2 regions of the Mesorhizobium sp. M6A.T.Cr.TU.016.01.1.1 genome follow, and region 1 is predicted to be linked to the other one. Evidence: predicted binding sites of a transcription regulator. Region 1 holds the regulator's gene; the other holds the start of a gene.
What was found. The regulator PhoB, encoded in region 1, activates phosphate uptake and scavenging genes when phosphate is short. The targets are predictions, from matches to a motif close to TGTCATNNANCTGTCAT.
Positions count from the first base shown of each region.

Region 2: ppk2 (polyphosphate kinase 2) is a predicted target of PhoB. The motif match lies at 14,799-14,815, and genes of this name have one in related genera.

Region 1 covers NZ_CP034452.1:2,733,239-2,749,132, forward strand. The annotation lists gene pstA (phosphate ABC transporter permease PstA) at 1-1,458, shown strand, start outside; gene pstB (phosphate ABC transporter ATP-binding protein PstB) at 1,471-2,286, shown strand; gene phoU (phosphate signaling complex protein PhoU) at 2,323-3,030, shown strand; gene phoB (phosphate regulon transcriptional regulator PhoB) at 3,047-3,736, shown strand; gene EJ075_RS13190 (ROK family protein) at 3,771-5,018, opposite strand; gene xylF (D-xylose ABC transporter substrate-binding protein) at 5,287-6,327, shown strand; gene EJ075_RS13200 (sugar ABC transporter permease) at 6,473-7,804, shown strand; gene EJ075_RS13205 (ATP-binding cassette domain-containing protein) at 7,817-8,617, shown strand; gene EJ075_RS13210 (CHASE domain-containing protein) at 8,747-10,369, shown strand; gene EJ075_RS13215 (YMGG-like glycine zipper-containing protein) at 10,464-10,706, opposite strand; gene EJ075_RS13220 (hypothetical protein) at 10,786-11,112, opposite strand; gene EJ075_RS33115 (hypothetical protein) at 11,248-11,430, opposite strand; gene EJ075_RS13225 (sensor histidine kinase) at 11,573-12,607, opposite strand; gene EJ075_RS13230 (DUF1328 domain-containing protein) at 12,763-12,930, opposite strand; gene EJ075_RS13235 (response regulator) at 13,147-13,941, opposite strand; gene EJ075_RS13240 (NepR family anti-sigma factor) at 14,179-14,373, shown strand; gene EJ075_RS13245 (RNA polymerase sigma factor) at 14,377-14,928, shown strand; gene EJ075_RS13250 (response regulator) at 14,967-15,347, opposite strand; gene EJ075_RS13255 (DUF883 family protein) at 15,697-15,894, shown strand, end outside.
Region 2 covers NZ_CP034452.1:6,375,445-6,391,338, forward strand. The annotation lists gene EJ075_RS30935 (riboflavin synthase) at 1-143, opposite strand, end outside; gene ribD (bifunctional diaminohydroxyphosphoribosylaminopyrimidine deaminase/5-amino-6-(5-phosphoribosylamino)uracil reductase RibD) at 143-1,267, opposite strand; gene nrdR (transcriptional regulator NrdR) at 1,270-1,761, opposite strand; gene EJ075_RS30950 (hypothetical protein) at 1,912-2,493, opposite strand; gene glyA (serine hydroxymethyltransferase) at 2,579-3,892, opposite strand; gene EJ075_RS30960 (Na+/H+ antiporter) at 4,011-5,657, opposite strand; gene EJ075_RS30965 (L,D-transpeptidase family protein) at 5,765-7,018, opposite strand; gene EJ075_RS30970 (winged helix DNA-binding protein) at 7,352-7,867, opposite strand; gene EJ075_RS30975 (DUF6163 family protein) at 8,124-8,546, opposite strand; gene EJ075_RS30980 (enoyl-CoA hydratase/isomerase family protein) at 8,543-9,586, opposite strand; gene EJ075_RS30985 (DUF2066 domain-containing protein) at 9,749-10,561, shown strand; gene hemB (porphobilinogen synthase) at 10,660-11,691, shown strand; gene EJ075_RS30995 (nucleoside deaminase) at 11,885-12,358, shown strand; gene EJ075_RS31005 (dihydrofolate reductase family protein) at 12,949-13,593, shown strand; gene ppk2 (polyphosphate kinase 2) at 13,790-14,710, opposite strand; gene EJ075_RS31015 (aldo/keto reductase) at 14,971-15,894, shown strand, end outside.

The DNA of each region.
Region 1 (15,894 bases):
GTGCTGCTCTTGTCGACGATCGTCACGCAGGCGATCCCGGCGCTGCGGCAGAACTATCTGACGCTGCCGATCGATCTTTCGGCGGCCAAGGTAGACCCGGCGAAACTCGACGCCGTCAACTACGACGCCATCGCCCAGGAAGCGCTTACGGCAAAATTTCCGGATGTGACGAGCCGTCAGGACAAGCGCCTGCTGCGCGGACTGATTTCCACGGGCACAGGCGTGTTCCTGCGCAAAGATATCGCTGCTGATCCGGGGATGCTCGGAGGAACTGTGGACTACGCGGTTCCACTTGACGATTTTGCCGACCTTTATCTCAAGGGTTTGCTTGCCGACGTCGGTTCGGACGAGGCGATTTCGACAAGCGTCACGCCTTCGCAAAGCAGCGGCGACATCGATCTGACCTTCGGCGACGATGCCATGCTGGCGTTGGCGCGCGGCCATGGTGCGACCGAGGGCGAAAACGGCATGCTCACGCTGACGAGCGGCGCGTCGTCGCTGCTGGTCGCGTTCAATGGCGGCACGGTCAAGCTGACCGCGCTGTCGCCTGGGGCCAACGGAACGGCGGTCGCAAAGGGCACGGTGATCGAGGCGCTGGACAGCACGGCGCCAGCCGCGAGCGGCCAGGCATTCCTGCGGGTCATCGACACGCCGGAAGCATCGCGAAAGATTTCGGACAAGGTGATCGTCTGGCTCGATACGCTGAAGAGCGCCGGCCTGATCGAAAGCCGGTTCAACTCGATCTTCTTCTTCACCGGCGCAAGCCGCGAGCCGGAACTGGCCGGTATCTGGGGCGCGGTCGTCGGATCGTTCCTGACCATGATCGTAACGCTCGCCATCGCCTTCCCGATCGGCGTTTCGGCGGCGATCTATCTTGAGGAATTTGCGCCCAAGAACCGGCTGACGACGATCATCGAAGTGAATATCAACAATCTGGCGGCGGTGCCTTCGATCGTCTTCGGCCTGCTTGGACTTGCCGTATTCCTGAATTTCTTCGGCCTGCCGCGCTCGGCCCCGGTGGTCGGCGGCATGGTGCTGGCGCTGATGACCCTGCCGATCATCATTATCGCCTCACGCGCTTCGCTGCGCGCCGTGCCACCGTCGATCCGCGAGGCGGCGCTTGGCATCGGAGCGTCCAAGGTCCAGACCGTATTCCATCACGTCCTGCCGCTGGCGATGCCGGGTATCATGACCGGCACCATCCTCGGAATGGCGCATGCGCTGGGTGAAACCGCGCCGTTGCTGATGATCGGCATGGTCGCCTTCATCGTCGACATTCCCGGTGGCTTCACCGATCCCGCGACGATCCTGCCGGTGCAGATATTCATGTGGGCCGATTTTCCTGAAGCGGGGTTCCAGCAGAAGACTTCGGCGGCGATTTTGATTTTGCTGGTATTTTTGGTCATCATGAATGCCATCGCGGTGATACTGCGCAGGCGCTTCGAGCGGCGCTGGTAAGGAGTAGAGGATATGAACATCATGACGGAAGCCAGCGTCGAGCAGAAACTGAGTAGCGGAACCAACGAGCCTTCGATCAAGATGAAGGGCGAAAAGGTCTCCGTTCATTACGGCGAGAAGCGAGCTCTGTTCGACGTGGATCTCGATGTCCGCGAGAACCAGGTGACGGCGTTGATCGGCCCATCGGGCTGCGGCAAGTCGACCTTTCTGCGTTGCTTGAATCGAATGAACGACACGATCGACATCGCGCGGGTAAGCGGCAAGATCACGCTCGACAACGAGGATGTCTACGACCCGAAAATCGATGTCGTCGAGCTGCGAGCTCGCGTCGGCATGGTGTTCCAGAAGCCGAACCCGTTTCCGAAGTCGATCTACGAAAACGTCGCCTACGGTCCGCGCATTCACGGTCTGGCCAGGAGCAAGGCGGAGTTGGACGGCATCGTCGAATCGAGCCTGAAGAAGGCCGGCCTGTTCAACGAGGTCAAGGATCGCCTGCTCGAGTCGGGCACTGGCCTTTCCGGTGGCCAGCAGCAGCGTCTGTGCATTGCGCGCGCCATCGCTGTGTCGCCGGAAGTGATCCTGATGGACGAGCCTTGTTCGGCGCTCGATCCGATCGCCACCGCCCGTGTCGAGGAACTGATTGACGAACTGCGCCAGAACTACACGATCGTCATCGTCACCCATTCGATGCAGCAGGCAGCGCGTGTGTCGCAACGCACGGCGATGTTCCATCTCGGCTATCTGGTCGAGGAGGGCGCGACCGACAAGATGTTCACCAACCCCGACGACAAGCGCACCCAGGACTACATCACCGGCCGGTTCGGCTAAGCGGTCCGGCGAATTTTCGAGCACGAGGACAGTATCATGGGTGAACATACCGTCGCATCTTTCGACGAGGAATTGGAGCACATCGACAGGCTGATCCGCGACATGGACGAGCTCGCCGCCGCGATGGTCGCAGCGTCGATCCGCGCGTTGCTTGCGTCAGACAATGCGATGGCGCAGCGCGTCGTCTCGGATGACGCCATCATGGATGCGCGGCAGCGCGAACTCGACGACAGCGCGATCACGCTGATCGCCAAGCGGCAGCCGATGGCGCAAGACCTGCGCGCCGTGGTTGGCGCAATCCGGATGGCCGGCGATCTCGAGCGCATCGGCGACCTGGCCAAGAACATAGCCAAGCGGGTCAGCGCCGTCGGGCAGAGCGCCACGCCGCGTAATCTCTCGCACGGTATCGACGCGATGGCGGATCTCGTTCTCGAGCAGCTCCGCGGCGTGGTCGAGCACTATGTGTCGCGCAACGCCGGCGCGTTGAAAGAGCTGCGCGCCGCCGACGAGAAGATCGACGTGAAATACACGGCGGTTTTTCGCGAACTCCTGACCTACATGATGGAGGACCCGCGCAACATCACCGCCTGCACGCATCTTCTGTTCTGCGCCAAGAATCTCGAGCGTATCGGCGATCATGTCACCAACATCGCCGAAAACGCCTACTATGTCGTGACCGGGCAGCAATTGCCGGCGGATCGGCCGAAGCTCGACGAAACGACGATGTCGGCGTCGGCGACATGACAGGGGTAACCGGCCGATGATCGCGCCGCGCATCATGGTGGTGGAGGACGAAGAGCCGCTGGGCGTCCTCCTTCGCTACAATCTGGAATCCGAAGGCTATCAGGTCGAGGTGGTGACGCGCGGCGACGAGGCCGAAATCCGGCTTCAGGAAAACGTGCCCGATCTTCTGGTGCTCGACTGGATGGTGCCGGCGGTTTCGGGCATCGAGCTTTGCCGTCGCCTTCGCGTGCGTCCCGAAACCGAGCGGCTGCCGATCATCATGCTGACCGCGCGCGGCGAGGAAAGCGACCGGGTGCGCGGCCTCTCGACCGGGGCCGACGACTATCTGGTCAAGCCGTTCTCGACACCGGAATTCATGGCCAGGGTCAAGGCGCTGCTGCGCCGTGCCAAGCCCGAAGTGCTGTCCAGCGTGCTGAAGGTCGGTGACATCATGCTCGATCGCGAATCGCACAGGGTCTATCGCAAGAAGAGCGAGATCCGGCTCGGGCCGACCGAATTCCGGCTGCTCGAATTCATGATGCGGCACCCGGGTCGGGTGTTCTCGCGCAGCCAGTTGCTCGACAATGTCTGGGGCGAGACGATCTACATCGACGAGCGCACGGTGGACGTCCATGTCGGCCGGCTGCGCAAGGCGGTCAACAATGGCCGCATGCCCGATGTCATCCGCACCATCCGCGGCGCGGGCTATGCGATCAGGGAAGACTGAACAGACTGCCTGAATTCAAGCTGCGTTCTTCCATTCAGGCCACGTGCTTCCTGGCCGTGCCGGACTTCCCTTGCGCGCCCGGCGCGAAAATCTCCTGGTCGACGAAGCTCAGCGCCCGCATGGCGCAGCCTTCGCGGATCAGCGGCAGCTCGTTCGGCTCGGTGTCGAAGGAAATCGAACCCGAATACTGACCGCCGGCGGTCTGAGCGATGGCCTCGCGCAGGGCCGGCTCGATCAGGTCGAAGGCGGCAGCGCTGGCGCCGACCATGGCGACCGGCGCCGGATCGATCAACGCGAACAGGCTGCCGAGCCCGAAGCCGAGCGCTTCGCCGGCCTTGCGGTAGGCTTCGCGCTCCGGTCCGTCCGTCTGGCGCGCCCGGGCCGCCAGTGCCCGCATCTCGGCGTCGCTGACATCGGCGACCGGCTCGGCGTTCTCGCTCAACTGCCTTGCATTGCGCCAGATGGCGTAGTTGCCGGCATAGGCCTCGACGCAGCCGCGCCGCCCGCAGCGGCAAAGCGCGCCGCCCGGCCGGTGGATCATGTGGCCGAATTCGCCGCCTGAGGAATGGGTGCCGGTGAACAGTTCGCCCTTCAGCACCAGTCCCATGCCGATGCCGTGGGAGAGCAGGATGGCGATGAAATCGTCGCGGTAGCGATCCGGGTCGCGCCAGCGCAGCGCCACGGCCATCATGTTGCAATCGTTCTCCATGATGGCCGGGATGCCGAACTCACGTTCCAGAATGTCGGCGAAGGCAATGTTCGTCTGCGGCGTGATCGGCGACCACAACATGGCGCGCGCATGGGAATCGGTGATGCCCTGGATCGCCAGCGCGATGCGGGCGACGCTTTGGACATTGAGATCGGGATCTTCGAGCCGGCGCCGGACGATGGCGACACATTCGTCGATCAGCTCGTCGCGCGACATGGTCAGCGTGTCCAGCCGGCGCTGTTCCTCGGCGACCACTTGTCCAGCATAATCGATGACGGCGACCGAAAGGAAATTCAGCGACAACACGACGGCCAACACCGCCGCCGCTTCCGGATTGAGGCTGAGGCCGACCTGCGGCCGGCCGCGTTTCAGCGAAACGGTCTCGCTCGCCTTGCTCTCGGTCAGGATGCCTTCCTGGATGAGGTCGGAAGAGATCGCCGATATGGTCGAATGGCTGAGGCCGGTGGTCGCGGCGATCTCGGTTCGCGACGGCTGGCCTGCCCGGCGTACGGCCGAAATCACCATCGCCCGGTTGCGCCGACGCAAATCGTCATGACGGATTCCAACCGACATTCTTTTGCTTCCTCCCTCTTGCCGCGGCCGCTCATGAACCGGAAGCCGTCGGCAGCGTCCGACAAATACTGGCAGAAGCAGAAGGCCCTGTCATTGTTTATTCCGGGGCTCGAAAAAAGTCGGCAGAGACATCAAAATCCATCAGAATTGATGTTGACAGCGCTTCGGCGTTGGACCAGTATTTTTTCGAGGCTCGAAAAAATAGAGCCTTTGTGCCGGCCTTCGGGCCAGTTTGGTCGCGCCGTATCGCGGCGCAGGGAGGACTATCATGAAGAGATTCGCAGCCGCCATCCTGGCGGGGGTCGCCATGTCGCTGACGCTCGCGTCGGTCGCACAGGCGAAGGACAAGGTCATTGGCGTTTCGTGGTCGAACTTCCAGGAAGAGCGCTGGAAGACCGACGAAGCCGCCATGAAGACGGCGATCGAGGCCGCCGGCGACAAGTATATTTCCGCCGATGCGCAGTCCAATCCCGGCAAGCAGCTGACCGATGTCGAGAGCCTGATCTCGCAGGGCGCCAACGCGCTCATCATCCTTGCGCAAGATGCGTCGGCCATCGGGCCGGCGGTGCAAAAGGCGCTGGACGAAGGCATCCCGGTCGTCGGCTATGACCGGTTGATCGAGAACAAGGACGTGTTCTATCTGACCTTCGACAACCAGGAAGTCGGCCGCATGCAGGCCCGCGAAGTGTTCAAGGTGGCGCCGGAAGGCAACTACGTCTTCATCAAGGGCTCGGGCGCCGATCCGAATGCCGATTTCCTGTTCGCCGGCTCCATGGAAGTGCTCAAGGATGCCATCGACAGCGGCAAGATCAAAAATGTCGGCGAGGCGTATACCGACGGCTGGCTTCCCGCCAACGCCCAGAAGAACATGGAACAGTTCCTGACCGCCAACGACAACAAGGTCGATGCGGTGGTTGCCGCCAATGACGGCACTGCCGGTGGCGTCGTCGCGGCGCTGACGGCGCAAGGCTTGGCCGGATCCGTCCCGGTGTCCGGCCAGGACGGCGACCATGCAGCGCTGAACCGCATTGCGCTCGGCACACAGACCGTATCGGTGTGGAAGGACGCGCGAGAGCTCGGCAAGAACGCCGCCGAGATCGCCTCGCAGCTTGCTGATGGCAAGCAGATGACCGACATTGCGGGCGTCAAGGACTTCACCACGCCGGGCGGCAATGCCGTCAAGTCGCTGTTCCTGACGCCGATTGCCATCACCAAGGACAATCTCAACGTCGTCATTGACGCCGGCTGGATCAAGAAGGACGAAGTCTGCGCGGGTGTCGCCGCGGGCAGCGTTGCGGCCTGCAACTGATCTGGATCATTTCGCAAGGAAACGAACGCCGCGGCTGTCATGCCGCGGCGTTTTTCGAGAGGCTTTCCGCTTCAAATGACCGTGGAAAGCAAATAGCATTCTGTTCCGGCATCCGCGCCAGACGGCAACCCGGTCGGAGGACATCATGACCGACACGGCATCCAACCCACCGGTCGCCCACACGGCCGAAGATCGGGCGCGCGAATCCGAGCTCAGCGCCATCGGACGGTTCCTCAAGGCAACCGAGCTCGATATACGCATGCTCGGCATGGTCGGCGCTCTGCTGGTCATCTGGGTTGGAATTCACATCCTGTCGGGTGGGCTTTTCCTCACGCCGCGCAATCTCTGGAACCTGTCGGTGCAGACCTCCTCGGTGGCGATCATGGCGACCGGCATGGTGCTGGTCATCGTGATGCGCAACATCGATCTTTCGGTGGGCTCCGTCGAAGGCGTGATCGGCATGGTGATGGGCGTGGCGCAGGCCGAATTCCTGATCCGCGTCATGGGGCTCCAGGTGGGAAATCCCTGGATATGGATTATCGCATTGGCTGCCGGTGTGGTGCTCGGCCTCATGATAGGCGCGCTCCAGGGCTTCATCATCGCTTATCTCGAGGTTCCGGCCTTCATCGTGACGCTGGGCGGCTTGCTGATCTGGCGTGGCATGGCGTGGCTGATGACGAGCGGGCGCACCGTCGCGCCGCTCGACGCCACCTTCCAGCTCATGGGTGGCGGGCCGCGTGGCTCGATCGGGGCAACCGCAAGCTGGATCGTCGGCGTTCTCGCCTGTGCGGCCGTCGCTTTCATGCTGCTCAACGGCCGGTCGCAGCGCAAGCGGTTCAAGTTTCCGCTGCGTCCCGTCTGGGCGGAGAGCTTGCTTGGTGTTGTCGCCTGCGCCGCCATCCTCGGCGCCGTGTGGATCGCCAATTCCTATCCCTGGCCAATCGGCATCGTGCGCCAATACGCGCAGCGGAACGGCATCACCGTCCCCGAAGGCGGGCTGTTCATCGCCCATGGCATCGCCATACCGGTGCTGATTGCGGTCGCAGTGGGCATCGTCATGACCTTCATCACCAGGCGCACCCGTTTCGGCCGCTATGTCTTTGCCATTGGCGGCAACCCGGAAGCGGCGGAACTCGCCGGCATCAACACGCGCTGGGTGACCATGAAGGTGTTCATGATCATGGGCGTATTGGCCGCAATCAGCGCGGCGATTGCGTCGGCTCGCCTCAATGCCTCGACCAATGCGCTGGGTACGCTGGACGAGTTGCTGGTCATCGCCGCAGCCGTCATCGGCGGCACGTCGCTGGCCGGCGGCTCCGGCACGGTGCTCGGCGCCATGCTGGGCGCACTTCTGATGCAGTCGTTGCAGTCCGGCATGGTGTTGCTCGGCATCGATTCACCGCTTCAGAGCGTCGTCGTCGGCGCCGTCCTGGTGATCGCCGTCTGGCTCGACACCGTCTACCGCAAGCGCGTTTAGGGAAGGGCGATCATGGTTGACACAACTGCTCGCACAGGCACGCCGTTGATCGATATGCGGAACATCTCGATTGCCTTTGGTGGTATTCGCGCGGTCGACGACGCGTCGATCGACCTTTTCCCGGGCGAGGTGGTGGCGCTGCTCGGCCACAACGGTGCCGGGAAGTCGACGCTGATCAAGATCCTGTCCGGCGCCTACAAGCGCGACTCGGGCCAGATATTCGTCAATGGCGAGGAGGCCTCGATCTCCAATCCGCGCGATGCCAAGAAATACGGCATCGAAACGATCTACCAGACGCTGGCGCTCGCCGACAATGTCGACGCCGCCGCCAACCTCTTCCTCGGCCGCGAGCTGATGACCGGCTGGGGCACGCTCGACGATGGCGCCATGGAGGCCGAGGCGCGCAAGGTGATGGGCAGGCTCAATCCCCGCTTCCAGCGCTTCAAGGAACCGGTGGTCAAGCTTTCGGGCGGCCAGCGGCAGTCGGTGGCGATCGCGCGCGCCATCCTGTTCAACGCCCGTATCCTGATCATGGATGAGCCAACGGCGGCATTGGGGCCGCAGGAAACGGCGCAGGTCGGCGAACTGGTCATGCAGCTCAAGGCCGACGGCATCGGCATCTTCCTGATCAGCCACGACATCCACGACGTGTTCGAGCTTGCCGACCGCGTCTGCGTGATGAAGAATGGTCAGGTCGTTGGAACGGCGCGCACCAGCGACGTGACCCAGGACGAGGTGCTCGGCATGATCATCCTGGGGAAGTGTCCGCCCGGTGCCATTCCGGGGCCAGGTGCGCTGAAGATCGCAGCCTGAGGCTTTAAATAGCCGGCTAAATATCTCCGACATGATATGCCAGCCGTCATGATGGTTTGGCCGCGCCATTGTGTTGGCGCGGGGACTTGCCCATAAAGGTCGGGAACCGTTCATGGGCCGCAGCAGCAATTGAAGAAGTTCTTTCCGACCGTCGCTTTCATCGCCGTCGCGCTGATCAGCCTGACGATGGCGGGATTCGCCTATTTCGCGACGCAGGAAGCGGCGCGCATCAAGTTCGAGGCGACGGCGGACGACGCGCTCAACCGGATCGATAGCCGCATTGACCTGCATCTGTCGCTGCTGCGATCGACCCAGGCGCTGTTCGACGCTCGCAATGGCGGCATTTCGCGGGGCGAGTTCAAGGCGTTTTTCGATGCGCTTGGCATTAACGACAATTTCGCCGGCCTGCGCGGCATAGGCTTTCTCAGACTGGCGAGAGCCGGCGACGAGGCAGCGGTCGAGCGTGCCATCCTGCACGACTATGGCACCAGCCATGCCGTCTATCCGGATACGACATTGCCGTGGCGTACGCCCATCATGCTGTTCGAGCCGCTCGACGCTTCCAATCAATCCAGCATCGGCTACGACATGTTCACCGACCCGGTGCGGCGCGAGGCGATCGAAAAGGCGATGGCCGACGACCAGCAGCACGCGACCGGGCGCGTGCAGCTAGGCCAGGAGACAGGTGCTGCGCAAACCTTCACCGGCTTCCTGGTTTTCGTGCGGCTCAACGTCGAAACCGCGCCGGACGGCATCGATGCGTCCAGATCCTCGACATCAGGCTTTCTTTATGCGGCCTTCCGCGCCCGCGATCTGTTCCAAACCGCGCTCAGCCGGACGCCGCTGCTGCCGGTGAACATCGAAATCTATGACGGCAAGGTGGATGCCGACCATCTTTTGTTCCAGTCGGAAACGCCGCCGGTGTCGACCTTCGGCGACAGGCTGCTGGCTTCCCGCAAGATCACCATCGCCGGACGACCGTGGACGATCCTGTTCAGGCCGACAAGCGCCTTCTCGCAACCCTCCTCGCGCGCCATTCCGGTGATGCTCGGCCTGTTCGGGCTGTTGCTCGCAGGCACCATCGCGCTGGTGGCACGCTATCAGGAGCGGGCCTATGACGCGGTCTCGCTGCTTCACGAGACGACGGAAAAGAGCCTGCTCGAAAAAGACCTGATGCTGCAGGAAATGAAGCACCGCATCAAGAACTCGATCACGCGGGTGCTGGCGATCGCGCGCCAGACGGCGTCGCACGCCACCGACGTCCACGAGTTCTCCTCCTCCTTTTCGGCCCGGTTGCAAGCGATGGCGGCCTCCCAGGACATGCTGACGCGCTCGCGCTGGCAGAAGGCCGATCTCGGCGATCTCTTGCGCATCGAGCTTGGCCAGGTGTTCGGCAAGGAGCTTCCCGAGGGGATATTGTCGGGGCCAGAGGTGCTGCTCGACGAGACGACAACGCAAGCGCTCGGCCTGACCTTTCACGAACTGGCGACGAATGCACTGAAATATGGCGAAACCGGCAACTCAGTCGGCTCGCTCAAGGTCGACTGGTCGGTCGAAGGTCGCAGGCGCGATAGGACGCTGGTTCTCAACTGGCGCGAAGTTGGCCAGAAGAAGCTCGAAGCACCTGTCAAAACCGGTTTTGGCACCAAGCTGATCGATTTGAACGTGACACGCGAATTGCGCGGTACGATCAATCGCGATTTTCACGATGGCGGATTGAGCGTGGAAATCAGGATTCCACTGTCGGGCTGAAACGCTGCCGCAAACCGACCGTTTTCGAAGGCGCAAGCAAGCAGAGACCGGACGAGCCGGTCTCTGCTTCTATTGCCTCATGCGTTTGAACGGATCAGCAGCGAGCCGTATAGAGACGGCCACGGTTGTCGCGGTACTGGCAATAGCCATTGCGCAGGTTGCGCACCAGCAAGCCGGAACCGGCACCGATGGCTGCGCCGACAAGCGCACCCTTGCCTCCGTCAATCAGGCCGCCGGCCAAAGCGCCGACACCGGCGCCGACGCCGACATCCCGCTCGGTGGTGCTGCAACCGCTGACTGCGACCACGGCAACCATGGCAATAATCATCTTCCGCATAGAGTCACTCCTCGCTTTGGCCTCACTTGTAGCTCCACCCGTCACTTATCATGCGAAAAAGGGTTTTGCCTGCTCGATTTTATTGTTGGCTAAGAGAATCTTTTACGGGGCGCGCGCCGTTCGAAACAACCTCGACGTTGGAAATCTCAACGGAAGCGTCGAGCGTGCCGTCTGGACGCACATTCCAGACGATCTGGTCGTAATCATCCTCCAGTGCCGGATCGACGGGCAGGCATTTGGCAATTACGCGCGGGGCCTGGCCTTGCACATCGCCCAGGGCGAACGGACGCTCGGCGGTGCATTCCTGAGCGGTTTCGAACACGCTCATCGATGCGGGCAGTTCGCGGCATTCGGTCATTGTGTTCGAACAACCAATGACCAGCAGCACGGCAGCGATGTGTTCCATGGCGACGGTCCTCTCGCCATAAGAAACGGGCCACATTCGCCAAAGTTCCTGCGATGCAGGCTGGCGCGCGATTGATTCGAGAAACAGGTCAACATGAGGCAAGCACAACCCGCCGGCCACTTTGGTTCCGATGCTCTAGATCAACTGGAACGCGGCGGCCAGGACGACCGCCGCGGCCAGCGCAATTGCGGCGACGCCGAGGGTCGGGAGGGAAGCACGGGGCGATGGCATCGCGGATGCTTCGATATCCTGAAACCCGCCCATCGAAACGCGTGCGGCCTGTTCCAGCCTGTTGATGTCGGCAACCGTCAAAGCCACTCCTCCCGTGCTGCGCAGCAAACTGCGATCGAAAACGTCATGCGTAGCGGTGCTGGGAAAAACAGCATCGGACTTTATGGTGAATAGGTGGTTAAAGCCGGGGCGGCCGTGATCAGTCCACTTTGGCTCGGCTGTTGTCCGTTCAATCGGTCTCGAAATTGCCGCGAGGAACAATAAGGCGATACTCGAGGCGGTCCCTGGTGATTTCAAGTGTCGCCGTGCCGTTCAGCGACGCAGGGACGACGCGCTCGAGCGCGACACTGCCAAAACGCTTCTCGCTGGGCTGATTGTCATTGGCTCCGATGGCTTCGGCCCATGTCAGCGACAGGGCGGTCTCACCAGCGGAAGCAGCCGTCAGATCGGCCGTCACCTCGACGAATCCGTCGGCTCGCGACAGCGCGCCGTAGCTGACCGAATTGACGGCTAGCTCGTGCATGGCCAAGCCGATATGCAGGGCGGCATTGGGGTTGAGGTATGGATTTGCACCCTGGAAACGCAGGCTGCGCGAGGGGTCGGCTCCATAGCGGCCAACCTGACCGGACACCAGTTCGCGCAGTGCCGCTCCCCGCCAGTTGGACGAGGTCACCAGATCCTGGGATGAGGCAAGCGACTGCAGCCGGCCGCGAAAGCGTGTCAGGAAATCACCGAGCGTGTCTGAATAACGGCTGGTCTGGGTGGCGATGCTCTGGATGATGGCCAAAAGGTTCTTCGAGCGGTGGCTGACCTCGCGCAGCAGCGTCTTCAGGGTCTGCTCGCGACGTTTCTGCTCGGTCGTTTCGACCATGGTGGTGACGACGCCCTGCACGGCGCCGCCGTCGTCGTGATCGGCATCCACCCATATTTGGAACCAGCGAACGCCATCGTCGGCGGGAATGCTGAGCTCAAGATGTTCGGGATTGCCGGATGCGATGACGTTGCGTTTGGCCGCACCGATACGCTCCGCCTGCGCCAGTGGCAGGTTGCCGTTGCTGTCGGCCGTATCGGAGGCCCATGGCGGGCGCATGTTGCGGGCCCAGACGGTTTTCATCTCGCGATCCTGATAGAGAACCGAGATGCCGGCATTGTGCAGCGCATGGAGAAGGGCCCGGCCAAGCTGCATTCCACTCTCAGCGGAATGCAAAGCGATGATCTCATCACTTCGTCCGCTGTCTTTCATGTCTCCGGCTCTGGATTGCATCGCACTTCACCCGCCCAGTCCAGGCTGAACGGATGACGGAAAAATGGGTTCCCAAAACAGGTCCGCCGAGCGACGTCCCGTTGAAGGACACCGCCCGGCGGTAGCTGGAAACCGCTTGAGGGGTGCGGCTCCCAGTGTCTGATCGCACCTAGCGTTCACGACGCCCGTTTGAACAAGCCCGCGATAAGCGAAATGATCAGGAAAGCGAGAAAGATGAAAAACAATATCTGCGCTATACCGGCAGAGGTGCCGGCGATGCCGCCGAAACCAAGAGCGCCTGCAATGATCGCGACGACGAGAAATACGAGCGCCCAGTAAAGCATGATCCATCTCCTTCGAATGGTGTGGCAAAAACGCCTTTCGCTGCCGTTTGTTCCACCATTTCCCGAAAAAGACGATCCCTGGAAATCTTTCCGGCCCGAATTGAATCGTCACGAGCAGGGAAAGTTCTAGGCGCAAAGGACGTTTGCCAGCCGCAAAGGGCCAGCGTCGTTTGATCTGTGGAAAACAGAGCGGCGCTAGGCTGGGCCTATCCGGTCCTATGCAGCGGCTTTCGCATGCCGGTCGAAGAACAGCGCCTGGCTGATCAGGGCCTTGACCATCTCCGGATTGAACGGCTTGGTGACGAGGAAGGCCGGCTCCGGCCGCTCGCCGGTCAGGAGACGTTCGGGAAAGGCGGTGATGAAGATCACCGGCACCGGCGTGGACGACAGGATTTCGTTCACCGCTTCGATGCCCGAGCTGCCGTCGGCAAGCTGGATGTCGGCCAGCACCATTTTTGGCCGCGTCTTTGCGAACATAGCCACCGCCTCGGCGTGGGTACGCGCAGTCCCGACGACGCGGTGACCCAGGCTTTCGACCATTTGCTCGATGTCCATGGCGATCAGCGGCTCGTCCTCGATGATCAGCACATCGGTTGCCACCTGGCGGGAAATCTCGTTGCTGGCCTCGGTGAGAAGTTCGGAGAACTCCTCATCGTCGACGTCGAGAATCTCCGCCGCCTCGTCTTCGCTGAAACCTTCGACGGCGACCAGCAGGAAGGCCTGGCGGGGGCGCGGTGAGATCGCGTTCAGATTGGCGGCGGCGCGCTGTTCCCACGCCGACTGCGGGTGCTCTTGCGGAACGCGGATGGCGACCGAGGTGAACAGCCTGGCGAAGACTTTGTAGAGCGCGATCCGGTCGTTCGACGCGTTCGGAAAGATGTCGACGTCGGCGATGATGGCTTCGAGCATCGCGGCGACCAGCGCGTCGCCACTCTCCTGCGATCCGGAAACCGCCCGCGAGAAGCGGCGCAGGAACGGCAGGTGTGGAGCGATGGTTGCGGATAGGCTCATGACGGACGTCTCCCTCTGACGTAAATGCATAGATTGCAGGCTAAGCTGATTACAAGTCCCGAAAATAGCCCTGAAAACACAAACGCCGGATTTCCGAAAAAGTTCCGATGGTTGTGGAACTAATATAATGGGTCGGCGTTTGAGGTCGGGATGGGGCAACCCGACGAGGGGGCCGCTTGCTTTGCGTCTTGTGTTTAGGGGCGGCCGGGTGCTGGGAACAAAGGGCGAAATGAAGACATGACGAAAAATACCACGGCTGGCGCTGCAAACAGGCGCCGGGCTGCTTCCGGCGACCCGCTCGGGCCAAATTCGGAAATCGGCCGCAAACTCAAACAATATTACGACGAGCTGGTCTCCGACAATGTGCCGGATCGCTTCGCCCAATTGCTCAGCCAGTTGGAACGGGCCCAACCTGCACAGAAAAAGGACTGAGGCATGGCGGCTGTCTCCCAGAGCTTCAAGACCGATCTGCTCGGCTCGATTCCGAGCCTGCGGGCCTTCGCCGTATCGTTGACGCAAAACGCCGACAAGGCCGACGATCTGGTGCAGGAAACGCTGGTGAAGGCCTGGGACAAGCATGAAAGCTTCGAGCCGGGCACCAATCTCAAGGCATGGCTGTTCACCATCCTGCGCAATGAATTCTATTCGCAGATGCGCAAGCGCGGCCGCGAGGTGCAGGACAGCGATGGCATCATGACGGCCAGGCTAGCCGTCCATCCGGCCCAGCACGGCCAACTCGACCTCAAGGACTTTCGTAGCGCGCTCGAGCAATTGCCCGAGGACCAGCGCGAAGCCATCATCCTCATCGGCGCTTCGGGCTTTTCCTACGAGGAAGCCGCCGAGATCTGCGGCTGTGCGGTCGGAACGATCAAGAGCCGCGTCAGCCGCGCCCGCACGCGGTTGCAGGAAATCCTGAAGATTTCCGGCGATGACGAGTTTGGCCCGGACGCAATCTCGGCTCAGGTGACGGGGTCGAACGCCGCCTGAACACTGACCCGGCAATCCGCGCCCCCGTTTCCGGACCCTCAAACAGGAGGTCCGCGCCCGCACGCCGCCGCCACTGCTTGCACGAGATCGTCTCCCGAATAGGGCTTTGTGACCAATCTGATATCGGGAAAGGACACCTTGATTTCGTCCATGTCGGAATAGCCCGAGGCGAAGACGAAAGGCACGCCCGATTCGCGCAGCCGCGAAGCGAAATCGAGCGTCGAAGCGCCGCCCAGCATGAGATCGACGATGGCTGCGTCGAATCGCAAGGCAACGTTCTTGCGATCGATCTCACCCAGATCGCGGGCGATGGTCACGTCGCCGGCGCCATAGTCGCGGCAAAGCTGCTCGACATCCATGGCGATCAGGAATTCATCCTCCAAAACAAGAATCCGCAATCCGTCAAGCAGGGGTGGCACGTGGCAATGTCTCCGTGGCGCGCAGGGAAAAGGGGAAGCGCAGGGAACAGAGGAGTCATGATCGCTATTTGGTGTCCTGTCATCTAAAGTTATTTGGCATTCTGTTATGTAAAAAAACACGTCCGTCGCAGACGACGGAATCTCGATCCTTCAACAGACGATCCGCAGGTTTAACTCGCGCTGGGAGGGTTGAGCGAGGAACGCCGGCTGCTGATCTGACGCCGGTCCTGAGATGTTCGGATCGGGCTGGACTCATACGCGGAAACACCCTTTCATGGACCTTGTTCCGATTTCGGAACCTTGGCGTGTATCGAGCGTTTGAAACCAAGCAAGCGCAAGGAGTTAAGCAATGGCGACTGCCGCAGGAAAGACCGCGAACGCAAGCCGGGCGAATTCGGATCTCGAGGCCGACATCAGGCAATTGAAAGCCGATATCGAAAAACTCACCAAGCAATTGGCCAAGACCGGCGAACATGGTTACGGGACGGCCCGCCGCGCCGCGACCGAAGGCGTCGAGCAACTGCGCGCCCAGGGCGAAGCGGCCTTC
Region 2 (15,894 bases), 3.1 Mb from region 1:
AGGCAGACGCCGCCGCAAGAAATCGAAGCGCCGATAGCGATCGTCTCAGGGTCATAAGCGGTGTCTATACGCAAGCCGACCCCTTCCCTCAGCGGCTTGACGGCAGCGACGGTGCCGACATCGGTGACAATTCCGGTAAACATCAGATGTCCCTTATCCACTCGGCGTAACTGTCTTCGCCGAAACGCATGTCGCGCAATTTGCGAAATCCTGCCGGGATATGGCTGGCGTCGATGGGCGATGCAATGCCGCCCTTGCCGATCGGCTCCAGCCCCTGGAACAGCACGATCCGGTCGACCAGCCCTTCGGCGAGGAAGGCCTCGGCCACCTTGGCGCCGCCCTCGACCAGCACGCTCGCCATGCCGAGCGCGGCCAGGTCCTCGAGCAGCTCCGGCAGCGCAACGCCACCTTCATGCGTTTCCGTGCCGATGAAGCGCACGCCGGCGCGTTCAAGCGCGGCCCGCCGCTGCGGATCGGCTTCCGCCCAGGCGGCGACATAGAGCGGAACCCGGTCGACGCCGGCAACCAGTTTCGACGTCTCCGGCAGCCTGATCTGGCGGTCGAGCACGATGCGCGCCGGCGAACGGTTTTCCAGCCCCGGCAATCGCACCGTCAGCGCCGGATCGTCCTCCAGCGCCGTGCCGATGCCGATCAATATGCCGTCGGCTTCGGCCCGCATCAGATAGACTTCACGGCGGGCGATGTCGCCGGTGATCGAGACCTGCCCCTCACCTTCCACGCCGATCTTGCCGTCGCTGGAAAGCGCAAGTTTCAGAATCACTTCCGGACGCTTTTTGAGGGATCGAATGAGATAGCCTGCCATCTGCTCGGCGGCTTCTGCCACCAGCACGTTTTCGACCACTTCGACACCGGCGGCACGCAGGATCGCGTAGCCATTGCCGGACACGCGTGGATCGGGGTCGCTCGCGGCCCCAACCACCCGCGCGACGCCGGCATTGACCAATGCATTGGCGCAAGGCGGCGTGCGGCCATGGTGGGCGCAGGGCTCCAGTGTGACATAGGCGGTGGCGCCGCGTGCGAGCTCGCCGGCCTCAGCCAGCGCTTCCGTTTCGGCATGCGGCCGGCCACCGACAGCGGTGACACCGGTGCCGACGATCATCGGCCCGGTGCCGTCGTCGCGCACGATCAGCGTGCCGACCGAAGGGTTGGTCGAGGTCCGCCCGGCGTTTTTCCGCGACAGCCTGAGTGCCGCCGCCATGAAACGGCGATCAAGAACCTCTTGTTCGGCTTGGCTGGGCCTTGCCATGCTCAGCCGGCGTCCTCTTCCTTGAGCTCGTCCCCCTTGAGCTCGTCACCCTTCAGTTCGCCCAGCACGTCGTGGAAATCCTTGGCCTCGCGGAAATTGCGATAGACCGAGGCGAAGCGCACATAAGCGACATCGTCGAGCGACTTCAGCGCCTCCATCACCAGGCGGCCGACCTCGCCCGAGGCGACTTCAGTCTCACCCGAGCTTTCGAGCTGGCGCACGATGCCGGTCACCGCGCGGTCGATGCGCTCGGGATCGACATTGCGCTTGCGCACCGCGATCTCGACCGAGCGCAGCAGCTTGTCGCGGTCGAAGGGCACCTTGCGTCCGGACTTCTTCACCACCACGAGGTCGCGCAACTGCACACGCTCGAAGGTGGTGAAGCGACCGCCGCAATCGGGGCAGACGCGCCGCCTGCGGATCGCCGCGCCATCTTCGGCGGGGCGCGAATCCTTCACCTGCGTATCTTCGGACTGGCAGTAGGGACAGCGCATGGAGAGCCTTGTGTTCGCGATTCTCGTGGAGCGAAAGGCTTAGAGGTTTTTGTCGGGATGGCAAAGCACCGGGGATGGCCTCTCGCGCCTCAGAGATAGCGAGGCGCGAGGAAAATTGCCAGCATCATGCCAGACGGCAACGCCGGCCGATTACGGCGCGACATCGCCGGTCGGGAATCCACAGGATACGCCGAGGCTGCGATAGGCCTTGGTGAAGCCGTCCATCGATACAGTCGCGACTGGCGTGTCGCCGAAGGTGACATCGAGTGAGCTGGCGCGGCGCATGGCCCGCAGCAGCGCCAGACTGACCTCGGTCTTGTTGTTCAACATCCACTTCCCGCCGGCAAGGGCATTGACGGTCGCCTTGACCTTGCCGTTGCTGTCGCCGAACACCGCCGGAATGTTCTCGCCAGTCGGCAAGTCCTTGTTTTTCATGGCGACGACAAGGGTCGGATAGCCATCGGGCGGCAGTGCATCACCGTTCGAGATGGCGAGTGTGAGGGTGCCGCTGGTACCGCTCGCGTCGAGAAAGGCGGTCGAGGCGACGCAGGTTTTGCGCAGATCCTCACTGGTATCGATCTCGTCCACGGTGGTGGACCATTTGCCGAAGGTTTCTGTCGTAGGTGCGGCCGGGGTGGGCGCGGACTGTGCCAAGGCGGCGGACAGCGGCAAGGTGGTCAATGTCGCCAACACGCCAAACGCGCCAAAACCAGCGACACGGAAAATCTGCATCATCGTCAGGGCTCCTGTCCGGACTCCGTCCCCGCTGGAACGGTGCTTCTCCTACGGCCGATAAGGGATGACAGTTTGCGTGGGCTCAGCCGAGATATGGATAGAGCGGAAAGCGGTCCGTCAACGCGGCCACCTTCGCCTTCACCGCGGCCTCGACGGCCGCATTGCCCTCGTCGGAATTTGCGGCCTTGAGCCCGTCCAGCACCTCGGCGATCAGCTTGCCGATCTCGCGGAACTCGGCCTGGCCGAAACCGCGCGTCGTGCCGGCCGGCGTGCCGAGCCGCACACCCGAGGTGACAAACGGCTTTTCGGGATCGAAAGGAATGCCGTTCTTGTTGCAGGTGATGTTGGCGCGGCCAAGCGCTGCCTCGGCACGCTTGCCGGTGGCGTTCTTGGGACGCAGGTCGACCAGCATCAGATGATTGTCGGTGCCGCCGGAAACGATGTCGAGACCGGTTTCCTGCAGGCTGGAGGCCAGCGCCTTGGCATTGGCGGCGACGCTCTCGGCATAGAGTTTGAAGCTTGGCTTCAGCGCTTCGCCGAAGGCCACCGCCTTGGCGGCGATGACATGCATCAGCGGGCCACCCTGCAGACCCGGAAACACGGCCGAATTCATCTTCTTAGCGATGTCCTCATCATTGCACAGGATCATGCCGCCGCGCGGGCCACGCAGCGACTTGTGCGTGGTGGTGGTCACCACATGGGCATATGGCAGCGGCGACGGGTGCACGCCACCGGCGACCAGGCCGGCGATATGCGCCATGTCGACCATCAGGTAAGCGCCGATCGAGTCGGCAATCTCACGAAAGCGCTTCCAGTCCCAGACCCGCGAATAGGCGGTTCCGCCAGCCAGGATCAGCTTCGGCTTCGTCTCATGGGCGGTCTTCTCGATCGCATCCATGTCGAGCAGATGATCGTCCCTGCGCACGCCGTAGGAAACGACCTTGAACCATTTGCCGCTCATGTTGACCGGCGAGCCATGCGTCAGGTGCCCACCGGAATTGAGGTCGAGGCCCATGAAGGTGTCGCCGGGCTGCAGCAGCGCCAGGAACACCGCCTGATTCATCTGGCTGCCGGAATTCGGCTGGACGTTGGCGAAGTTGCAGCCGAAGAGTTTTTTCGCGCGCTCGATGGCCAGTTCCTCGGCCACGTCGACGAATTGGCAGCCGCCATAGTAGCGCTTGCCCGGATAGCCCTCGGCGTACTTGTTGGTCATGATCGACCCTTGCGCCTCCAGCACGGCACGGGAGACGATGTTTTCCGAAGCGATCAGCTCGATCTCGTGGCGCTGGCGGCCAAGTTCATTGCGGATCGCGCCGAAAATCTCCGGATCGGCATCGGCAAGCGTGGTTTCGAAGAAGGATTCGAATTTGTTCGACACTGCCGCTGCTGTTGCCATGCTTGAGATCCTTGTCGTCCGGGGGGTCTGCCGCGCCATTAACACAGTTGCTTCCGCCCCGCCACGTTTGAGGCGCGAAATTTGCTGGCCGGATTGCGGCAGCAAGGCGAAGAGCCGGCTATTTCCTCGCCTGACGGCCCTTCAGCAAGGCTTCGGTAAGCGTGATCTCGGTCAACAGCGCCTGCATCGTATGGTCGTTGATCTCACGGCTGCGAAACATGGCGCGCACGGCCGCGCGCTCGGCCTCGATGCCGGCAAGCCTCATTTCGAGCTCGAGCCGTCCGGCTTCGCGGGCCTCGGTGCGGGCTTCATCGGCCTCGTCGGAGGCGGCGATGCGACGCCGATAACCGGCGACGATGCTGTCGGCAGCGGCAAGCCGGGCACCGGGCACCTCGCCTTCGTCCCCGTCTTGTGCCCCCGCGATGCTCTCGATGCGGGCGATCGCCGCCTTGGCCGCGCCGACACGCGCCAGGCGTTCCTCGGCAGCACCGGGATGCTCGCCCGGCTCGACCAGCCCGCGCGCTATCTTCGGCAAGGCAAGGCTGGCGATGACAAGCGAACAGATGATGACGCCCGCGGCGAGGAAGATCACCACATCGCGCGCCGGAAACGGCGAGCCGTCCGGCATGGCGAGCGGCAGCGACAGGATGCCGGCCAGCGTGATGGCGCCGCGCACGCCCGCCACCGAGCCGGCGAGCCGCACGCGCAGGCCGAACGTCTCGGCCTTGCGCTTGCCAAATCGCGCGGCAAGGCGTGCCGCGATGTCACCGACCCAGATCCACAGGAAGCGCAGCGCGATCAGGCATAGGGTAAGGATCAGCACAGTCAGGATCGGCTCGATCAGCCAATGCCGGCTGCTCAGCTCAGGCGGCACATGGCGGATGATGTCGGGAAGCTGCAGGCCGAGCAGGATGAACAGCGCACCGTTGAAGACGAAGGACAGCGTCGTCCACAGCGATATGGTCTGCATGCGCGCCGAGACCCCGAGATAGCGGAATATGCCGGACCCACTGGTGAGCACACCGGCGGTGACGGCGGCCAGGATTCCGGACGCACCGGCATGCTCGGCGCCGAGATAGGCAATGAAGGGGATCAGGATCATCACCAGCACCTGTGCCTCGGCCGGCACACCGCCGATGCGGTTAAGCAATTGCAGCGCCTTGGCGGCGGCGAACACCGCCACCACACCGGCCAGGATGCCGGCAGCAACGGCGTAGAGGAAACTCAGCGAAGCGGCGGCGAAGGAAAAGCTGCCGGTCAGCACTGCCGCCACGGCGAAGCGGAACATGACGAGGCCAGACGCGTCGTTGAGCAGCGACTCGCCTTCCAGAATGTGCATCAGCCGCGCCGGAACCACGTTCCGGTCGACGATCGAGGAGACGGCTACCGCGTCGGTCGGCGACAGCACCGCGGCGAGCGCGAAGGCGACGACCAGCGGGATGCTCGGCACCAGCCAATGCAAGGCATAGCCGAAGCCGACGATTGTGAAGAAGACGAGCCCGATGGCAAGGTCGAGGATCGGGCCGCGCAGCGCCAGCAACTCGCGCTTCGGTGCAGTGACGGCATCGCTGAACAGCAGCGGCGGGATGAACACCAGCAGGAACAGCTCGGGATCGATCTCGATGTGGACGCCGCGCACCGGCCAGGCGAGTGCAGCACCCATGGCAATCTGCAGCACCGGCAACGGCACCTGCACCAGCCGGACCAGCGCGCCCGAAACCGCGACGAAGCCGAGCACGACCAGGATGAAGATGGCAACTTGCATGGCCCTGTACCGAACGGCGCTTTCCGGACCCAGCGCAAAGCGCGCCCTCCAGCCGGATACAAAAAGGCCGCCCTCAGCGGCGGCCTTTCAGTAAAAAGATCAGTCGCTTAGAGCGCAGAGGTGATCTGCAGCTCGTTGGCTCCATCGAGCCCGTAGATGTCGTCGCGGAACTGCACGACACCAGGCCCCGTCGACCAGGCCGAGATGTAGAGGAAATAGACCGGCACCGGATTGTTGACCTGCACCGGGATGTTCTCGCCGCTCTTGATCGCCGCCTCGAAATGCTGACGGTTCCAGCCTGGCGTGTCGCGCAGGATCCAGGTGACGAGATCGCGCACGTTCTGGACGCGCACGCAGCCCGAGGAATCGAAGCGCATCATCTTGCCGAACAGGCTCTGCTGCGGCGTGTCGTGCATATAGACGCCATCCGGGCTCGGAAAATTGATCTTGACCGAGGCCATTGCATTGCCGGCGCCCGGATCCTGGCGGAAGCGGTATTTCTCGGCGTCATCGGTCGACCAGTCCACGTTCAGCGGATCGACCTCGCTGCCATCCGGTGCGAACAGACGGATCTTGCTGTCCTTGAGATAGTTGGGGTCCTTCCGCATCAGCGGAATGATGTCCTTGCGCACGATCGAGACCGGCGCGTTCCAGTAGGGATTGACGATGATCTCGTTGATCTTGGAATCGACGATCGGCGTCTGGCGGTCGATCTTGCCGACAACGGCGGTGTGGCGCAGCACGACGCGGTCGTTCTCGACCGCCTCGATCTGGGCGCCCGGGATGTCGACCAATACATAACGGTTGCCCAGCGTGCCGGCGCGCTCGTGCAGCCGCTGCAGATTGGTCTGCAACTGGCCAAGCCGGACCTGCGCCGAAACATTCATCGCCGCATAGGTATATTGGCCCAGGGTCCCGTCGGAAGGCAGGCCATGGCGCGCCTGGAAGCGCTTGACCGCGGCATCGACATAGGAATCGAAGGCCTCTGAAAGGCCGGCGCTCTGCGCCAGGTCGCCCGAAACCATCAAGCGCCTGCGCAACGGCACCACGTCGGGGTCGATGACGCCGAGCTGCAATTTCTTGGTGTCCGGGACCGGCTCCCAGCCGCCCTGCGCGACGATATTCTGATACTGCGCTATCGCCTGCTCGGTAAAGGAAACGGTCTGCGGGCTGACGATCGGCAGCGTCGAGGCCACCTTGCCGCCCTGGCTGGCGCGGGCGTCGAACTGGTCGTCCCAGTTGCCGCGGCCCGAGGATTTCAGGATATCTCCGATCACGTCCTGCGCGCTGGCGCCACTGGCAAGCATCGTCGCTGCCAACGCGGAGGCTCCGGAAAGGAAGAAACGGCGACTGGTTCTCATGTACGCTCCAGACAGTCTTGTAACAAATCTTTTCACCGGGCGATCCCGCCCGCACTCTAGGGTTGGCATTCTTAACAATTAGCCAACCATGGCCCCTTCGGCTGCGAGAACGCGCCGGGGCGACGCGCGTTCAGGAAGATGCTTGGCCTTGGCCACAACATCACCCGCATTCTCGCTTTCACCGGGAATATGGCGGCAACGTGGCCCTGAGCGCGATTTGGATCGGCTCGCCCTCACGAAACGGAAAGACCGGTGCTTTTCGGCCACCGGTCTTTAGGTCGCTATCCGACCGCGCCTCTTCGGCGCGGCTTTCCCCTAGAAGTGGCGTATGCCTTACATCCGATAAGCGATGGTATCGTTCCAGAAGCGATCCAGCCGCTGCAGGGCGCGGTTCATCTGCTTGAATTCTTCCGTGTTAATGCCGCCGACCTGCTCGATCGAGCCGACATGGCGCTCGTAGAGGCCGCCGACGACTTCCGCCACCTCATTGCCCTTCGGCGTCAGCGAGACCCGCACCGAACGGCGGTCGATGCGCGAGCGCTGGTGGTTGATGAAGCCGAGATCGACCAGCTTCTTCAGATTGTAGGAGACGTTCGAGCCGAGATAGTAGCCGCGCGAGCGCAGCTCGCCGGCGGTCAGCTCCGAATTGCCGATGTTGAAGAGCAGCAGCGCCTGGATGGCGTTGATGTCGGAACGGCCGTTGCGGTCGAATTCGTCCTTGATCACGTCAAGCAGACGGCGGTGCAGGCGCTCCACCAGCTGCAGCGATTCCATGTACAGCGAACGGATCGCCTCGCGGCGGTCATCGGATACGTTGGCGGTCTTCGCCGCCGGACGGGAATTGATCATTGTCTTTGCCTCTCGTTTGTCGCCTGGTGATTTTTTGTTTTTCACCTTGATCGCGACACTATCGAATACTCATAAAATTCGACTTAAACGCTAGGGCTAACAAGAGCTTACCGGTAAGAGGTTTCGAAAGAGGCTTAACGAAGGGTCACCCGAACAAGGATGATTAACCTAAAGATTTAGCCAATGGTTCCGGGCGGAAATTTGAGCGTCCAATGGGACGCGCGGCGCTATTCTTGTTGAGCATCGGTCCGATGCTCTATTGCCGGGTCTGGCGCTTCTGCATCCAGATCACCACGCGAAAGACGATGTAGAGCAGCGCCACCGCCGCATGCGAGGCGACGATCAGCAGGCGGTGGCCGAAGAGCTCGGGAAAGCCGGCATACATGACGGTCTCGGTCACCGCGCAGATGACCCAGATCACCGGCCCCCAGGAGGCCAGCATCCACAGGCCGGCGGCAGCGAAGGGAAAGAAGACGGCGAGCATCACCGCCGCCACCTGCCAAGGCACCGGCATCAGGTCGAAGCGCCACAACGGGCCGGGGTAGAAGCCGATCAGCCGGATCCAGTACAAAATCCCGAACAACAGGCAGTAGCCGGATACGACGCGCTGGAACCAGGCGAAGATGATCTCGATCGTCGAGGGCTGGAGCACGACGCGTCTCGACGTGGCGTCGCTCACAGTTCGAGTTCCCGTTCGCCGAGCGGCGCGAAATAGGCGTCGACATCGGCAGCGCTGATCATATCGATGCCTACCGGCCGCCAGAGCGGTGTCGAGCCCTTGTCGATGATAGCGGCGCGAATGCCTTCGTAGAAATCGTGGCCGGCAAGCATGCGGTTGAGGATACGGAACTCCATACGCATGCACTCGTTCATCGACAGCGTCAGCCCGGCGCTGATCTCACGCCAGGCGACATGCAGGCTGGTCGGCGAGCGGCTGCGGATCGTCGCCAGCGTCTTTGCCGCGAACGCATCGGTGAGGGCAGCTCGTTCCAGGCTGCCGATGACGTCACCCAGCGACGGTTGCGCGAAATGGCTGGCGATCGCTTCCAGCGTCGGTCTGTCCGTCTCGCGCCGCGCCGGGATGAAGAAACCGCGCAGCACCGATTCCGGATCGCCGCTCGCCGCCAGCCGATCGAGAAAGCCGGCCTGATCCTCCGCCTTGATCGTATGCGTCGCCAAGCCCGACCACAAAGCATCGCCATAGCGGATGCGGTTTCCGGTCAGGGCCAGATACATGCCGAAGCTGCCGCCAAGGTCCGGCAGGAGATGACTGGCGCCGACATCCGGGAAAAAGCCGATGCCGACTTCCGGCATGGCGAATTGAGCGTTCTCGGTCATCACGCGCTGCGAGCCGTGAAACGAGATGCCGACGCCGCCGCCCATGACGATGCCGTCGATCAGCGCGACATAGGGTTTCTTGAACCGCGCGATGCGGGCGTTCAGCCGGTATTCGTCGGCGAAGAAATCGACCGGCGGCTTTCCCGCCCGGCCGGCCTCGTAGACGTGGAGGATGTCGCCGCCGGCCGAAAACGCCCTGCCCTCGGCCTTGACGACGACGACATCGATTTCATGATCCCGCTCCCAGGCGCGCAGCGCCTTGTCGAGCGCCTTGACCATGCGATGGGTGACGGCATTGAGCGCCTGCGGCCGCGTCAGCGTGACGACGCCAGCCTTGCCCAATCGTTCGAAGCGGATCTCGTCGCCGCCGCCAAAATCCATCGCGATAGAATCCCTCCCCCGCGCCGCCGGGACTGAAGTGCTAAAGCGTGGCGCATGGGTGCGTCAATGCCAACGGTGCAATCCTGCCGCCTTGGTCGCCGCCGGCGCCCGATGCTAGAATTGACTATCTTGATGACGGGCTTTCCAACCGGACGTTGAACCATGCCTGGATTTTTGCGTCTTGCCCTTGTGGCGATCGGCCTGATGGTATGCGCGACTGCCCATCCTGCATCCGCCAATGACGACCTTTATAGCGCGCGGACCATCGTGACCGGCCAAGGCGAGCAGAACCGCCAGATCGGTTTTAAGGCTTGCCTGGATGCGGTTCTGGTCAGAGTCTCCGGCGATCAGCGGCTGCCGAAAAAGCCTGAGATGGCGGCACTGCGCGACAAGGCTGGCAGCTTCGTTGCCGAATTCCGCTACCGCGACCGGATGGAAGGCATCCACGACGAACAGGGCACGCATGACCGGCCGCACGATCTTACTTGCCTCTACAAACCCGCCGTGATCGACCCGGTGCTGGCATCGCTCGGCAGCCGGCCGTGGCTTGCCGAGCGGCCGCAGCTGGCGATCTTTCTGGCAACGGAGCGAGGCGCCAGGCATTTCGCGCTGACCGCAGACGATGAGCGCGGCGCACCGATGCGCGAATCATTCGTGAATGCTGCCGACCCGCTGGCGATGCGGATCGCATTTCCTAAGGCGTCGCACCTCTCCGAATCCAGGCTGGACGACAAGGCGCTGCACCAGACGGATATGGCAGCTCTGGACAAGGCCGCCAAACAGGCCGGCGCCGACCAGGCGCTTGCCGGTAGCATCGTCTGGAGCGACAAGGAATTGGGCTGGATCGCCGACTGGCGGCTTGCCACGGGCGGCAAGACCTATCACTGGCAGGTGCGCGGCGTCAGTTTCGACGAGGCGTTCCGCGTCGCCATGCGGGGAGCGGCGCAGGTCCTGTCCGGCAACGGTCAGCCATAGGTATACCGATATCCAGGCGATGCCAGCCTGGCACAATCGTGTCGCATTGGTCAGCGGCGGAGGCTCGTGGTAAAAGTCCCCGATCCGGAGTTTTGGCGATGAACAAATTCACCCCAGCAAAGCCTGCCGGCGCGCGCAGCGTCGACGAGATCACCGGCAGCCGCCGTTTGCGCCGCATGCGCAAGGCCGACTGGTCGCGCCGCCTTGTGCAGGAGAACCGGCTCTCCGTCGACGACCTGATCTGGCCGATCTTCGTCGTCGATGGGAAAAGTATCCGCGAACCGATCGCCGCCATGCCCGGCGTCTTCCGCCTGTCGCTCGACCTTGCCGTCAAGGAGGCCGAGCGCGCGGCAAAGCTCGGCATTCCGGCGATCGCAACCTTCCCCAATGTCGAGCTCGGCCTGCGCGACCAGACCGGCTCGCACATCCTCGATCCGGAAAACGTCATCAACCGCGCTACGCGCGCCATCAAGCACGCGGTGCCCGAAATCGGCATCATCACCGACGCGGCGCTCGATCCCTTCACCTCGCACGGCCATGACGGCATCTTGCGCGACGGCATCATCGTCAACGATGAGACGGTGGAACAGGTGACGGCGGCGGCCGTCATCCAGGCGGCGGCCGGCGCCGACATCATCGCGCCCTCCGACATGATGGATGGCCGCATCGGCGCCATCCGCGATGCGCTCGACGCCAATGGTTTTCAGGATGTGGCGATCATGTCCTACGCGACGAAATTCGCCTCCGCCTTCTACGGACCCTATCGCGAGGCGGTCGGCACCGCCGGCCTGCTCAAGGGCGACAAGAAGACCTATTATCTCGATCACGCCAATTCCGACGAGGCCGTGCGCGAGGCCGAGCAGGATCTCGCCGAGGGCGCCGACATGCTGATGGTCAAGCCCGGCCTGCCCTATCTCGACATCATTCGCAGGCTGAAGGACGAATTCCGGATGCCGACCTTCGCCTATCAGGTGTCGGGCGAATATTCGATGATCAAGGCGGCTGCCGCCAATGGCTGGATCGACGGCGACAAGGCGATGCTGGAATCGCTTCTCGCCTTCAAGCGCGCCGGCTGCGACGGGATCCTCACCTATTTCGCGCCCGAAGTGGCGGCGATGCTGAAGGGGTAGGCACTCGCAATCATCACCACACGCGACAGCCTTCATCCTATGTTGAAGGCCGAGATCAAACAATCGGCCGTGCGCATAGCCAGAAGATGACGGTTGCGGCGATGCAGATCGCCTAACTGAATCTGATCTGCAGCCCTTGGAAATCCCTCCGATTCAAGACAATCATCCCACTCTAGCTTTTTGGGAGACTCTGATGGAAAGCCACGAGCCGTTTTTACGCGAGGCAATTGCGCTCTCGAAATCCGCAATGGAACGCGGCGACGAACCGTTTGGCTCGGTGCTGGTGAGGGACGGCGAAGTAATCCTGCGCGCCGAAAACAGCGTCTTCACCGGCCACGATATGACGAACCACGCCGAGATGAACCTGGTTAAACTAGCGGCGCAGCACTACGACGCTGCTTTTCTCGCTGACTGCACGCTCTACACCAGCACCGAGCCGTGCGCGATGTGCTCCGGGGCGATTTACTGGTCGGGCATCGGGCGTATGGTGTTTGCGTGCTCCGAAGCGCGGCTGGGCGAGATCGCTGGGATCGGGTTGAACGTGCCGAGCCGGGCGGTGTTGCAGACCGGCGCGCGCATCGTCACTGTGGTTGGCCCGACGAACCTCGAAGACGAAGCCGCCGAAGTCCACCAGGAATTCTGGCCGAAGCATCTGGGCAAGGCTTAGAGCCTCGGCTCAGGACGCACTGATTAGAGCCAGAAGATGACGGTTGCGGCGATGCAGATCGCCGAGAAGAAGGTATGCGCGCATCGGTCGTATCGGGTTGCAATGCGCCGCCGGTCTTTGAGCTTGGCGAAGAGGTTCTCGACCTTGTGGCGCTGGCGATAGAGTGCCCTGTCGTAGGGATATGGGACTTTCCGACTTCGGCTCGACGGGATGCTAAGGCTCGATGCCTTTGTTCCACAAAGCCTCGCGAAATGGCGCTGTCATAACCGCGATCCGCAATCAGGGCTTTGGCAGGGCGGCAGGGCATCGAGAACCATGCGTGCCCCTTTGTGGCCGCTCATCTGCCCCCGTAGGCCTGCAGCGCATCCTTCCATTGCAGGCCATGCTTGATGACGTAAATGCATCCTCGAGGCATCGCGGCGCAAGCAACTGCTGCTGCAACCACCCGTCTTGGCTGCGGTCCTGACGCGGCTGGCCCAAACAAGCCGCTCATCGCTCGGCGGAGATTTCAAAATACCGCTTGCAAAATGCAATCAGTATAACTAAAAGCAACTGCTTGCATTTCACAACTGGTCTCGAGGGAGGTACTCATGTCCAAGCTTCGCGTCAACGCCTTCACCCTGTCGATCGACGGCTTCGGCGCCGGTCCCGACCAGGACCTGAAAGAGCCGCTCGGCGTCGGTGGGGAAGCCCTGCACAACTGGATGTTCGGCACCCGGACCTTCCGCAACATGTCTGGCGACGATCGCGGGACCACGGACACGGACGACGGGTTCGTGGCGCGCAGCTTCGAAAACGTCGGGGCGTGGATAATGGGCCGCAACATGTTCGGGCCGATCCGCGGCGAGTGGCCGGATGAAAGCTGGAAAGGCTGGTGGGGAGACAATCCGCCCTACCATGTGCCGGTCTTCGTGCTCACCCACCATCCGCGGAATCCTATCGTCATGGAGGGCGGCACGACCTTCTATTTCGTGAACGACGGCATTCACTCAGCGCTGGAAAAGGCGAAAGCAGCGGCTGATGGCAAGGATGTCCGGCTCGGCGGTGGTGTCGCCACGATCCGGCAATATCTCAGGGAAAAGCTCATCGACGACATGCATCTGGCGATATCGCCGATGCTGCTCGGCTCCGGCGAGAACCTTTTTGCCGGCATCGACATGATCGAGCTCGGCTACCGGTGCAGCGAGCAGGTCGCGACGCCGAATGCCACGCACGTTGTCATTGAGCGCGCGTGAGCCTGGTTAGGTTCCCCCTTCTCCCCTTGTGGGGGAAGGTGGCCGAGCGAAGCTCGGTCGGATGAGGGGTGTTCCAGCTTGGCGCACACCTTCGTTCAAATCATCGATGCCTCGTTTCTTCCAGCACCCCTCATCCGTCTCGGCGCTGCGCGCCGATCCACCTTCTCCCACAAGAAGGGGAGAAGGGAGCCCTGCCTCAATACTTCTCCGGCACGTACAGCTCGCGCGGCAGCACCTGGCGCTCGTATTCGGGATTGAAGACGCGGTCGGGCAGCGTGATCTCTTCGTGCGGCACCTCCTCATAAGGCATCTGCTTGAGGAGATGATCGATGCAGTTCAGCCGCGCCCGCTTCTTGTCGTTACCCTCGACGATGAACCAAGGAGCTTCGGGAATGTTGGTGCGGGCGAACGTTTCTTCCTTGGCCTTGGTGTACTGCTCCCAGCGCACGCGCGACTGCAGGTCCATCGGCGAGAGCTTCCACTGCTTCATCGGATCATGGATGCGCATCTGGAAGCGCATCTGCTGCTCCTCGTCGGTGATGGAGAACCAGTATTTGACCAGCGTGACGCCGGAACGGACGAGCATGCGCTCGAACTCCGGCACGTCGCGGAAGAACTCCTCGACCTGATCCGGTTCGGCAAATCCCATCACCCTTTCGACGCCGGAGCGGTTGTACCATGAGCGGTCGAACAGCACGATCTCGCCGCCTGCCGGCAGATGCGGGACGTAGCGCTGGAAATACCATTGCGATTTCTCGCGCTCGGTCGGTGCCGGCAGTGCTACGACGCGGCAGATGCGCGGATTGAGCCGCTGGGTGATGCGCTTGATGACGCCACCCTTGCCGGCCGAGTCGCGGCCCTCGAAAACCACCACCAGCTTCTTCTTGTGGTAAGCCACCCAGGACTGCAGCTTGATCAATTCGGATTGCAGCGTGATCAGGTCGCGAAAATACTGCATGCGATCCATCGAGGGCGGATGCGCGTTCTTGTAGATCTTGGCGATTTCCAGCGACAGCGCGGGTTCCGACATTTCCAGCTCGTAGTCTTCGTCGAGCGTGTCGGCTAGCTCCGCTTCCAGCCAATCCCTGGCAGGAGAATTCTGTTTTGCTTCGGTCATTTATGCTGCTCCGCGTGCACGCCCGTGTCGGCGTCCGGCCTGCCGGCCGAGATCGAACACCTTGAGCCGACTTGCATACAGGCCGGCAATGACGGTTTTATTGCAGCCGGCTCGTGCGCCGGTCACCCAAATCCGTAAGATGTGATCGATCCGCCCTCCATGGGATGGGCGACAAGCCGCGCGACTTGTCCTACAAATGCCAGGCTCCTTCGGGCAGCCTTCGAAGCACCGCCTTCTCAACGCAATTGCGAGGATCTGACATGGAGTACCGCACTCTCGGCCGTTCCGGGCTGAAGGTTTCGACGCTGACCATGGGCACCATGACCTTTGGCGGCGCCGGCGCGTTTTCGGCGGTCGGAAAGACCGATCTCGACGAGGCGCGCCGGATGATCGACCTCTGCATCGATTCCGGCATCAATCTCATCGACACCGCCAACGTCTATTCGAACGGGCTTTCGGAAGAGATCATCGGCGAAGCGCTCGGCGGCAAACGCAAGGGCGATGTGCTGATCGCCTCCAAGGCGCGCATGCGGATCGGCGATGGCCCCAACGACGAAGGGCTATCGCGCTACCATCTGATCCGCGAGTGCGAGAAAAGCCTGAAGCGCCTCAGGACCGATGTCATCGACATCTATTTCCTGCACGAATGGGACGGCACGACGCCGCTCGAGGAGACCATCGCCGCGCTCGACACGCTCGTCAGCCAGGGCAAGGTCCGCTATGTCGGCTGTTCCAACTATTCCGGCTGGCAAGTGATGAAGGCACTGGGGATCAGCGATCGCCAGCACCAGCCGCGCTTCGTCACCCAGCAGATCCACTACACGCTGGAAGCGCGCGAAGCCGAATATGAATTGTTGCCGATCTCGGTCGATCAGGGGCTTGGCGTGCTGGTGTGGAGCCCGCTTGCCGGTGGATTGCTGTCCGGCAAATATCACCGCGACCAGGCCACCTCCCGTCAGCTCAGCGGCTGGAAAGAACCGCCGATCCGCGACGAGGACCGGCTGTGGCGGATCGTCGAAGTGCTTGCCTATATCGGCAAGAACCATGGCGTGTCGGCAGCACAGGTGGCGCTTGCCTGGCTGCTCGGCCGGCCGGCCGTTAGCTCGCTGGTCATCGGCGGCCGGACCGAAGCGCAGTTCAAGGACAATATCGCCGCCGCCAGCCTGGTTCTGACCAGCGATGAG